Regions from separate parts of the Streptomyces sp. NPDC015346 genome, predicted to be linked through region 2. Evidence: riboswitches for the same ligand, from Rfam matches in the RefSeq annotation. Region 2 holds a riboswitch; the other holds the start of a gene.
What was found. A riboswitch is a leader RNA that binds a small molecule or an ion and turns the genes downstream of it on or off. The one in region 2 is predicted to bind cobalamin.
Positions count from the first base shown of each region.

Region 1 (5,587 bases), on a different contig from region 2:
GGATCGAAGCGTTCCGCGCCGCCGAGGGCCGCGACCCGTCGCCCGAGGAGGAGGCCGAGCTGCGGGCGCACGCCTTGGCGAACGTGCGCGGCACGGTGCAGGCCGACATCCTGAAGGAGGACCAGGGCCAGAACACCTGCCTGTTCTCCACCGAGTTCTCCCTGCGGATGATGGCCGACATCCAGGAGTGGTTCATCGAGAACAAGGTCCGCAACTTCTACTCGGTGTCCATCTCCGGCTACCACATCGCCGAGGCGGGGGCCAACCCCATCAGCCAGCTGGCCTTCACCCTGGCCAACGGCTTCACGTACGTCGAGGCCTATCTGGCCCGGGGCATGCACATCGACGACTTCGCCCCGAACCTGTCGTTCTTCTTCTCCAACGGCATGGACCCGGAGTACTCCGTACTGGGCCGCGTCGCCCGCCGCATCTGGGCGGTCGCGATGAAGCGGAAGTACGGCGCCAACGAGCGCTCGCAGAAGCTGAAGTACCACGTCCAGACGTCCGGGCGCTCCCTGCACGCCCAGGAGATGGACTTCAACGACATCCGCACCACCCTGCAGGGGCTCATCGCCATCTACGACAACTGCAACAGCCTGCACACCAACGCCTACGACGAGGCCGTCACCACCCCCACCGAGGAGTCGGTCCGCCGGGCCCTGGCCATCCAGCTGATCATCAACCGGGAGTGGGGCCTGGCGATGAACGAGAACCCGCTCCAGGGCTCGTTCGTCATCGACGAACTCACCGACCTGGTCGAGGAGGCCGTCCTGGCCGAGTTCGAGCGGATCAGCGAGCGCGGCGGCGTCCTCGGCGCGATGGAGACCGGCTACCAGCGCGGCCGCATCCAGGACGAGTCGATGCTCTACGAGCAGCGCAAGCACGACGGCACGCTGCCCATCATCGGCGTCAACACCTTCCGCAACCCGCACGCGGAGACGGCCGAGCCCGGTGTCATCGAGCTGGCCCGCGCGACCGAGGAGGAGAAGCAGTCCCAGCTGCAGCGCGTACGGGACTTCCAGGACCGCCACCGCGACCAGGCGCACGACGCCCTGGCCGCCCTCAAGGAGGCGGCGGTGAGCGGCCGGAACGTCTTCGCCGTCCTCATGGACGCCGCCCGCGTCTGCTCCCTCCAGCAGATCACCGAGGCGTTCTTCGAGATCGGCGGCCAGTACCGGCGCAACGTCTGACCGCCTCCTCACGTACACGCACCTCCGTGCGCGCTCCTCACGTACACGCGCCCGGACGGTGCGGCGTCCGGGCCGGGCATATGGGCAGACTGAGGGCTCCTGCTCATCCCATCAGGAGGTACTCCGTGAGGATGCTGATCAACGTTCCCGAGACCGTGGTCGCCGACGCGCTACGGGGCATGGCCGCCGCGCATCCCGAGCTCACCGTCGATGTCGAGCACCGCGTGGTCATGCGGCGGGACGCTCCCGTCGCCGGCCGGGTGGCGCTGGTGTCGGGCGGCGGGTCCGGGCACGAGCCGATGCACGGCGGGTTCGTGGGGCCCGGGATGCTGGCGGCGGCGTGTCCCGGGGAGGTGTTCACCTCGCCCGTGCCCGATCAGATGGTGCGGGCCGCCGCGGCCGTCGACTCCGGGGCCGGGGTGCTGTTCGTCGTCAAGAACTACACCGGGGACGTGCTCAACTTCGAGATGGCCGCCGAGCTCGCCGAGGACGAGGGCATCCAGATCGCCAAGGTGCTGGTGAACGACGACGTGGCGGTCACCGACAGTCTGTACACGGCCGGGCGGCGCGGGACCGGGGCGACCCTCTTCGTGGAGAAGATCGCCGGCGCCGCGGCGGAGGAGGGCGCGCCGCTGGAGCGGGTCGAGGCGATCGCGCGGCGGGTGAACGAACGCTCGCGCTCCTTCGGGGTGGCGCTGAGCGCCTGCACCACACCCGCCAAGGGCGGTCCCACCTTCGACCTGCCCCCGGGCGAGCTGGAGTTGGGGATCGGGATCCACGGCGAGCCGGGGCGCGAGCGGCGGCCGATGATGACCTCGGGCGAGATCGCGGACGTCGCCGTCGATGCCGTACTGGAGGACCTGCGGCCGTCCGGGCCGGTTCTCGCCCTGGTGAACGGGATGGGCGCCACACCGCTGCTCGAACTGTACGGCTTCCATGCCGAGGTGCAGCGGGTGCTGAACGAACGCGGGGTGCCGGTCGCCCGGGCCCTGGTGGGGAACTACGTGACCTCGCTGGACATGGCCGGCTGCTCGGTGACGCTGTGCGAGGCCGACGAGGAGATCCTGCGCCTGTGGGACGCGCCCGTGCGGACGCCCGCCCTGCGCTGGGGCCGGTGACGAGGGGATGACGGACATGAGCGACATGAACGGGCCGGAAAGCGGGGGCGCGCTCGACGCCGCCTTCTTCACTCGCTGGCTCACCGCCGCCGCGGCGGCCGTCGACCGCGAGGCCGACCGCCTGACCGAGCTCGACTCGGCGATCGGCGACGCCGACCACGGCGCCAACCTCAAGCGCGGCTTCGCCGCCGTACGGGACGTACTGGACAAGGAGCCGCCCCCGACGCCGGGGGCCGTACTCATCACCGCCGGACGGCAGTTGATCTCCACCGTCGGCGGCGCCTCCGGGCCGCTGTACGGGACGTTGCTGCGCCGGACCGGCAAGGAGCTCGGCGAATCCGCGACCGTGACCAGGGAGGAGCTGGCGGCCGCGCTGAGCGCCGGGGTCGCCGCCGTGAGCCGGCTCGGCGGGGCTCAGGCCGGTGACAAGACGATGCTGGACGCGCTCTTCCCGGCCGCCGAGGCGCTGGGCGAGTCCTTCGACGCGGCCCGGGACGCGGCCGAGCGGGGCGCCCTCGCGACCGTGCCGCTCCAGGCGCGCAAGGGCAGAGCCAGCTATCTGGGCGAGCGGTCGATCGGGCACCAGGACCCGGGCGCGACCTCGTCGGCGCTGCTGATCGCCGCCCTCGCGGAGGTGGCGACCGGATGAGCGGGCCGGTGGGGATCGTGCTCGTCTCGCACAGCGCGGCCGTGGCCCACGCCGTCGCCGAACTGGCCCAGGGGCTCGCGGGCGGCGGGGCGACCGCGCCGATCGCCCCGGCGGGCGGCACCCCGGACGGCGGCCTCGGGACCAGCTCGGAGCTGATCGTCGAGGCGGCGGAGGCGGTCGACCGGGGCGCCGGAGTGGCCCTGCTCGTCGATCTGGGCAGCGCCGTACTGACCGTCAAGGCGCTCCTGGCGGAGGAGGACGAGCTGCCCGAGGGGTCCCGGCTCGTGGACGCCCCGTTCGTCGAGGGCGCCGTCGCGGCCCTCGTCACGGCCTCGGCCGGCGGGGACCTGGACGCGGTGGTGGCGGCGGCCTCGGAGGCGTACGGCTACCGGAAGGAATGAGCGGAACAGGTCGCGAGGCGCTCGTCACAGAGCGCCTCGGACCGCACCCGTGTTGTGATGTACCTGGTCAACCCACTAATGTCGCAGGGCCTTGGTGTACGGGAAACCGGTGCGGTACCGGTGCGGCCCTCGCCACTGTGATCGGGAAGTCCGGCTCCATCCCCCCGGGGAAGCCACTGCACCGCCGCGGGAGACCGTTGCGGTGTGGGAAGGCGGAGTCGCGGCGGCATGACCCGTCAGCCAGGAGACCGGCCAAGGTGCGTTGTCCATCCACGAGGTGCTGGAGAGGGTCTCCCAACCATGCATATAGCCGAGGGGTATCTGCCCCCTGTGCACGCCGCCGCCTGGGGCGTCGCGTCCGCTCCGTTCGTCGTCCACGGCGTCCGCGCGCTGACCCGCGAGGTCAGGTCCAATCCCGAGTCGACCCTGTTGCTCGGTGCGTCCGGTGCGTTCACCTTCGTCCTGTCCGCGCTCAAGATTCCGTCCGTCACGGGGAGTTGTTCCCACCCCACCGGCACGGGCCTGGGGGCGATTCTGTTCCGGCCCCCGGTGATGGCGGTCCTGGGCACCATCACCCTGCTCTTCCAGGCGCTGCTGCTGGCGCACGGCGGGCTGACCACGCTCGGCGCCAACGTCTTCTCGATGGCGATCGTCGGACCGTGGGCGGGGTACGGAACGTACTGGCTGCTGCGCCGCTCCGGCGTGCCGCTCATGGTGAGCGTGTTCTTCGGCGCGTTCGTCGCCGATCTGTCCACGTACTGCGTGACCAGCGTGCAGCTCGCGCTGGCCTTCCCCGATCCGGGCAGCGGTGTCATCGGCGCGCTGGCCAAGTTCGGCGGGATCTTCGCCGTCACGCAGCTGCCGCTCGCCGTCAGCGAGGGCCTGCTCACGGTGCTCGTGATGCGCCTGCTCACGCAGTCCAGCAAGGGGGAGCTGACCCGCCTGGGGATCCTGCTCCCCGGCACCCGCAAGACCGGGACCCCGACCGAGACCGGGACCGGGACCGGGACCAAGACGGCGGAGGCGAGTGCCTGATGAGCCGGAACGCGAAGATCAACACAGCTCTGCTGCTCGTCGTCGCGGCGCTCGCGGTGCTCCCTCTCCTGCTGGGTCTGGGGGACCACAAGGAGGAGCCGTTCGCCGGGGCCGACGCCGAGGCGGAGACGGCCATCACCGAGATCGACCCCGACTACGAGCCGTGGTTCAGCCCGCTGTACGAGCCGCCGTCCGGCGAGGTCGAGTCGGCGCTGTTCTCGCTCCAGGCGGCGCTGGGGGCCGGGGTGCTCGCGTACTACTTCGGCCTGCGGCGCGGCCGTCGGCAGGGCGAGGAGCGCGCGCTGGCCGCGGCGGCCACACCGGTCGGCACGGACACCACGGTCGCCACGGACGCCCCGAAGGTGACACGCGCCGCCACGGGCGACGAGTAACCGCCGGTGCTGCCGATCGACGCGGCGGCGCACAGCAGTCGCTGGCGCCGCCGTCACCCGTGCGAGAAGGCCGTCCTCGGCTTCGGTCTGACCCTGTCGGCGGTCTGTCTGCCGCCGTGGCCCGGTGCCGTGCTCGTCGCGGCGGCCACCCTCGTGGTGCTCCTGGGCCCGGCCGGTGTGCCGGGGCGTCAGCTGTGGCGCGCGTTCCGCATCCCGCTGGGGTTCTGCGTGACGGGCGCGGTTCCGCTGCTGTTCGAGGTGGGCGGGGCCCGCGGGCTCGTCGCGCTCGCACCGGACGGGCCGGTGCACGCGGGCGAGTTGCTGCTGCGGACGTCGGCCGCCTCCCTGGGGGTGCTGCTGTTCGCGTTCACCACACCCGTCTCGGACGTGCTGCCGCGACTGGTGCGGGCGGGGGTGCCGGCGCCGGTCGTGGACGTCGCCCTGGTGATGTACCGGATCAGCTTCCTTCTCCTGGACGCGATGTCCAAGATCCGGCAGGCGCAGGCGGCCCGGCTCGGGCTGACCTCCCGGGCGGCGGCCTGGCGCTCGCTCGCCGGGCTCGGCGCGACGGCGTTCGTGCGCGCCTTCGACCGGGCGCAGCGCCTGCAGGCGGGGCTCGCCGGGCGGGGTTACGACGGGACCCTGCGGGTCCTGGTGCCCGAGGCGGCGGTCTCGGGCCGGTTCCTCGCCGCGACGGCCGGCCTCCTCGCCGGTCTCGTCGCCCTCACCCTCGTACTGGAAAGGTCCCTGCCGTGAGTGTCGCGTCGCCTGTCCTGAGGTCGCCCGTCGTGGAGCTGGTGAA
Region 1 is NZ_JBIBTW010000003.1:551,624-557,210, reverse strand. Features, by position in the region: gene icmF (fused isobutyryl-CoA mutase/GTPase IcmF) at 1-1,190, shown strand, start outside; gene dhaK (dihydroxyacetone kinase subunit DhaK) at 1,316-2,308, shown strand; gene dhaL (dihydroxyacetone kinase subunit DhaL) at 2,325-2,957, shown strand; gene dhaM (dihydroxyacetone kinase phosphoryl donor subunit DhaM) at 2,954-3,358, shown strand; cobalamin riboswitch at 3,406-3,630, shown strand; gene ACF06X_RS13320 (energy-coupling factor ABC transporter permease) at 3,659-4,393, shown strand; gene ACF06X_RS13315 (energy-coupling factor ABC transporter substrate-binding protein) at 4,393-4,785, shown strand; gene cbiQ (cobalt ECF transporter T component CbiQ) at 4,792-5,541, shown strand; gene ACF06X_RS13305 (ATP-binding cassette domain-containing protein) at 5,538-5,587, shown strand, end outside.
Region 1: it holds a riboswitch for cobalamin, as region 2 does, so the genes downstream of both, ACF06X_RS13320 (energy-coupling factor ABC transporter permease) here and cobN (cobaltochelatase subunit CobN) in region 2, are expected to answer to the same signal.

Region 2 (5,587 bases):
CCCGGACGGGAAGTCCCTCCGCGTCGAGTACCTCGACACGGAGGGACTCGGCACCTTCACCCGTAGCGGCGCGGCGTCCAGGTGATCGTGCGGCCGTCGGGGCGTTCGACCGCGCGGGTCTGGGACGAGCCGATCAGCAGCAGCGTGCGCATGTCGACCTCGCTCGGCTCCAGCGTCTTCAGGGTCACCACCCGCACCGACTGCTCAGGGCCGCCCACGTCCCGCGCCACGACCACCGGGGTCTCGGGCGAGCGCAGTTCGAGCAGCAGGTCGCGGGCGGCGGCCACCTGGTGCGTACGGGACTTCGAGCCCGGGTTGTAGAGCGCGAGGACCAGGTCCGCGCCGGCCGCCGCGCGCAGCCGCTCCGCGATGACCTCCCAGGGCTTGAGGCGGTCGGACAGCGAGATCGTCGCGTAGTCGTGGCCCAGCGGCGCGCCCGCCGCCGCGGCAGCCGCGTTCGCGGCCGTCACGCCCGGCAGGACCCGTACGGGCACGTCCGCGTACCGAGGCTCCGAGGCGACCTCCAGGACCGCCGTCGCCATCGCGAAGACGCCCGGGTCACCGCCCGAGACGACCGCGACCCGCCGGCCGCGCCGCGCCAGGTCGAGGGCGAACTCGGCGCGCTCCGACTCGACCTTGTTGTCGGATCCGTGGCGGCGCTGGCCGGGGCGCAGCACCGGGACGCGGTCGAGGTACGTGGTGTAGCCGACCAGGTCGTCGGCGTTGACGAGGGCGCCGCGCGACTCGGGCGTCAGCCAGGGCGCGCCCGCCGGGCCGGTGCCGACGACGACGACCTCGCCGGTCTCCCGTACGGGAGGAAGCGCGTCGATACGGGAGGGCAGCACGGCCACCGAGAAGTACGGGACACCCGCCGGATCGACCTCGGACAGGGGCTCCGTCCGCTCGCCCGCCATGAACGCCCGCTCCACATAGCGCGCGTCCTCCAGCCGGCCCGCCCGCTCCAGGGCGCGCCGTACCGTCGGGAACGTCCGGCCCAGCTTCATCACGACGGCCGAGTCCGTGCCCGCGAGCCGGGCGGTCAGCTCGTCCTCCGGCAGCGTGCCGGGGATGATCGTCAGGACCTCCTCGGCCTCGCACAGCGGCTCGCCGAGCCGGGCGGCCGCCGCGCTGACCGAGGTGACACCGGGGATGACCTCGGTGTCGTAGCGGTGGGCGAGCCGCTTGTGCATGTGCTGGTACGAGCCGTAGAAGAGCGGGTCGCCCTCGGCGAGGACCGCGACCGTGCGGCCGGCGTCCAGGTGCGCGGCCAGCCGCTCCGACGCCTCCTCGTAGAAGTCGTCGAGCGCGCCGCGGTAGCCGCCGGGGTGGTCGGTGGTCTCCACGGTGAGCGGGTACATCAGCCGCTCCTCGACGTGGTCCTCGCGGATGTGCTCGGCGGCGATCGAGCGGGCGATGGAGCGGCCGTGGCGGGCCGAGTGGTAGGCGATCACGTCGGCCGAGGCGATGGCCTTCACGGCCGCCACGGTCATCAGGTTCGGGTCGCCGGGGCCGAGACCCACCCCGTACAGCTTGCCCTTCACCGCGGTCATGCCTGGATCTCCGCTTCGGTCGCTATGGCGTTGACGGCGGCGGCCGTCATCGCGCTGCCGCCGCGCCGGCCCCGTACGACGAGGTGGTCGAGACCCAGCTCACGCCCCCGGTCGGCGAGGGCGTCCTTGGACTCGGCGGCGCCGATGAAGCCGACCGGGATGCCGAGGACGGCCGCGGGGCGGGGCGCGCCCTTGGCGATCATCTCCAGGAGGTGGAAGAGCGCGGTGGGGGCGTTGCCGATGGCGACGACGGAGCCTTCGAGGCGGTCGCGCCAGAGTTCGAGGGCGGCGGCGCTGCGCGTGGTGCCGAGCTCGGCGGCGAGGGCGGGCACGGAGGGGTCGGAGAGGGTGCAGATCACCTCGTTGTCGGCGGGCAGCCGCTTGCGGGTGACTCCGCTCGCGACCATCTGCGCGTCGCAGAGGATCGGCGCGCCGGCGCGCAGGGCCTCCCGGGCGCGGGCGACGACCTGCGGGGAGTAGGCGATGTCGCGTACGAGGTCGGTCATGCCGCAGGCGTGGATCATCCGCACCGCGACCTGGGCGACGTCGGCGGGCAGCCCCGCGAGGTCCGCCTCGGCGCGGATCGTGGCAAAGGACTGGCGGTAGATCTCCGCGCCGTCCTTCTCGTAGGCGAACATCGTGTCGTTCTCGCTCATCTCGTTGTACGGGCGGTGGTACGGGCCGTTGCGACCGCTTCGGTCAGGGAGGTACGGGGGGTGGGGGCGCCGTCGACCAGGTACCGGCCGTCGGCGGTGGCGACGACGTCGACCCAGGTGCCGTGCGGGCCGGTCGGGTGGCCGCAGCGCCGCTCGCAGCCGGAGAAGTGGACGGGGAGGCCGCCGCGACCGGGCACGGCGTCGGCGCGGACGTCGGCGAGGGCCTTGCCGCACCCGGGGCGTCCGGTGCAGGCGCCGACGCCGACCCACGGGGAGCGGGGGTCGGTGATCAGGCCGAGGGCCGCCAGTTCGGCGAGGCGCTCCTCGGCGGCGGCGCGGTCGGGGAAGCCGGTGACGACGGCTCCCCGCCACGGGGTGAGCCGGACCTCGCCACCGGTGGCGGCCAGGGCGCGCAGCTGTTCGGCGGTCAGTCGGCCGAGGGGCGCGAGGACGGAGACGGCGCTCTCGCCGAGCACCCCGGGCGCGGGCGGTTCACCGTGCGGGAGTTCCGGCGTGGGTACGGGCTCCGCCGCGACCCCGGCCCGGGCGAGCGCCCCCGCCAGGTCCGGCTCATGCCCCTCGGGCAGCTCCCGCACCCGCCAGGCACCGTTCCCCGCGCCGTGGGCGGCGACCAGAAACGCCTCGGCGGCGGCAAGCGCGGCCCGGGGCGCGTCGGAGGCGGCGACCCGGAAGACCTGAGAGCCGACACGGAGGAACGCGCCGGGGTCGTGGTCGCCCTCCTCACCCTCCTCGCCGGCCGCCGAGGCCCCCGCTGCGATCAAGGTCACATCTCCGCCGAGACCGGCCACGTCCCCGCGCCCGTCGTCCAGGACGAAGAGAAAACGGCCGGAAAGGGCCGCCGTCCACTCCCGCCCGCACAGCAGCGCGTCCAGCTCTCGGGCCCACAACTGCACGTCGGCGGCGCCCAGTCCGCCGTGTCCGTCCAGTCCGGCGGTCGGCGAGGCCACCACGTTCCGGACGCGTTCATGGGTCGCGGAGGGCAGCAGCCCCGCCTCGGCCAGAAGAGCGCCGAGCTCCGCCCCGCACCCCTCCCCGAGCCCCCGCAGCTCCACGTTCCCCCGCGAGGTGACGCTGACCCGCCCGTCTCCCATACCCTCCGCCGCCGCGGCCAGAACCTCCACCTGATGAGCCGTCAACAAGCCTGCGGGCAAGCGGAGTCGAGCCAGACGGCCATCATCGGCGGCGTGCAGCCGGAGCGCCCCGGGGCAGGCGTCACCGCGGTCCCGTATGCGAGGTTCGCCCTGGTTGGGCGTGGTGGGTGGGGTGGGCGGCATGGCGGCGAGCATACCCACGTGGTTCCGGGTGACCCTCCGGGCCGCCGGGCGCAGGATCTACTATGCAGACGGCATGGGGTCCCCGACCCCGGGGAGGAAGCCCGGTGAGAATCCGGCGCGGTCCCGCCACTGTGAGCCCGGCCCGGAACCACGGGGCGGGTGAGTCAGGAACTCCCGCCGTCCACACGACCACCCGGGGCGCGGACAACCCCGAGGAAGGCCTGCGCTCGCATGCGAATTCTGTTGCTGTCGCACTCCGACACGGACCTGCTCAGTGCCCGCGCGGCCGGCGGGCCGGTCGCGTACCGGTTCGCCAATCCCTCCCGGCTCGGGATCGACGAGCTGCCCGGCCTTCTCGACGGCGCCGACCTCGTCCTCGTACGCCTTCTCGGCGGTCTGCGGGCCTGGGACGAGGGGCTTCAGGCGCTGCGTGCCGCCGGCAAGCCGCTGGTCGTGCTCTCCGGCGAACAGGCCCCCGACGCGCAGCTCATGGAGGCCTCCACGGTCCCCGTCGGCGTGGCCACCGAGGCCCACGCCTATCTCGCGCACGGCGGCCCCGCCAACCTGGAGCAGCTGGCCCGGTTCCTCTCCGACACCGTGCTGCTCACCGGCCACGGCTTCGAGGCGCCGGCCGCCGCGCCCACCTGGGGTCCGCTGGAGCGGGAGTCGAGGAACGACGGCGGCCCCACGATCGCCGTGCTCTACTACCGCGCCCACCACATGAGCGGGAACACGGCCTTCGTCGGCTCCCTCTGTGACGCGATCGAGGACGCCGGCGCCCGCGCCCTACCGCTCTACGTCGCCTCGCTGCGCGCCCCCGAGCCCGAGCTTCTCGACGCCCTGCGCGGCGCGGACGCGATCGTCACCACCGTCCTCGCCGCCGGTGGCACCAAGCCCGCACAGGCGCAGGCGGGCGGCGACGAGGAGGCCTGGGACGCGGGCGCGCTGGCCGCCCTCGACGTACCGATCCTGCAGGCGCTCTGCCTCACCGGCTCGCGCTCCGCGTGGGAGGAGAACGACGAGGGTCTCTCCCCGCTGGACGCCGCCAGCCAGGTCGCCGTGCCCGAGTTCGACGGCCGGCTGATCACCGTCCCCTTCTCCTTCAAGGAGATCGACGAGGACGGCCTGCCCTCCTACGTCGCCGACGCCGAGCGGGCCGCCCGGGTCGCCGGGATCGCCGTGCGCCACGCCCGGCTGCGGCACATCCCCACCGCCGAGAAGCGCCTGGCGCTCGTCCTCTCCGCGTACCCGACGAAGCACTCGCGGATCGGCAACGCGGTCGGCCTCGACACTCCCGCTTCCGCCGTCGCCCTGCTGCGGCGCCTGCGCGAGGAGGGGTACGACTTCGGTCCGGTCGAGGAGATCCCCGGCCTCGTCTCCGGCGATGGCGACGAGCTGATCTACGCCCTGATCGAGGCCGGTGGCCACGACCAGGACTGGCTGACCGAGGAGCAGCTGGCGAAGAACCCCGTCCGTATCCCGGCCGCCGACTACAAGCGCTGGTACGCGACCCTGCCCGAGGAACTGCGTACGCACGTCGAGGAGCACTGGGGCCCGGCGCCCGGCGAGATGTTCCTGGACCGGTCCCGTAACCCCGAGGGCGACATCGTCCTCGCCGCCCTGCGGCGCGGGAACCTGCTGATCCTGATCCAGCCTCCGCGCGGTTTCGGTGAGAACCCGATCGCGATCTACCACGACCCCGATCTCCCGCCGTCCCACCACTACCTGGCCGCCTACCGCTGGATCGCGGCGCGCGCCGAGGACGGCGGCTTCGGGGCGGACGCCATGGTCCACCTCGGCAAGCACGGCAACCTGGAGTGGCTGCCGGGCAAGAACGCGGGTCTGTCCGCCGCGTGCGGACCGGACGCGGCGCTCGGCGACATCCCCCTGATCTACCCCTTCCTGGTCAACGACCCGGGTGAGGGCACGCAGGCCAAGCGGCGCGTGCACGCGACCCTCGTCGACCACCTGGTGCCGCCGATGGCGCGGGCCGACTCCTACGGCGACATCGCGCGCCTGGAGCAGCTGCTCGACGAGTACGCGCAGATCTCCTCCATGGACCCGTCCAAGCTGCCGGCGATCCGCG
Region 2 is NZ_JBIBTW010000012.1:29,912-35,498, reverse strand. Features, by position in the region: gene ACF06X_RS32095 (serine hydrolase) at 1-85, shown strand, start outside; gene ACF06X_RS32090 (precorrin-2 C(20)-methyltransferase) at 57-1,550, opposite strand; gene ACF06X_RS32085 (precorrin-8X methylmutase) at 1,547-2,188, opposite strand; gene ACF06X_RS32080 (cobalamin biosynthesis protein CobG) at 2,203-3,513, opposite strand; cobalamin riboswitch at 3,560-3,694, shown strand; gene cobN (cobaltochelatase subunit CobN) at 3,733-5,587, shown strand, end outside.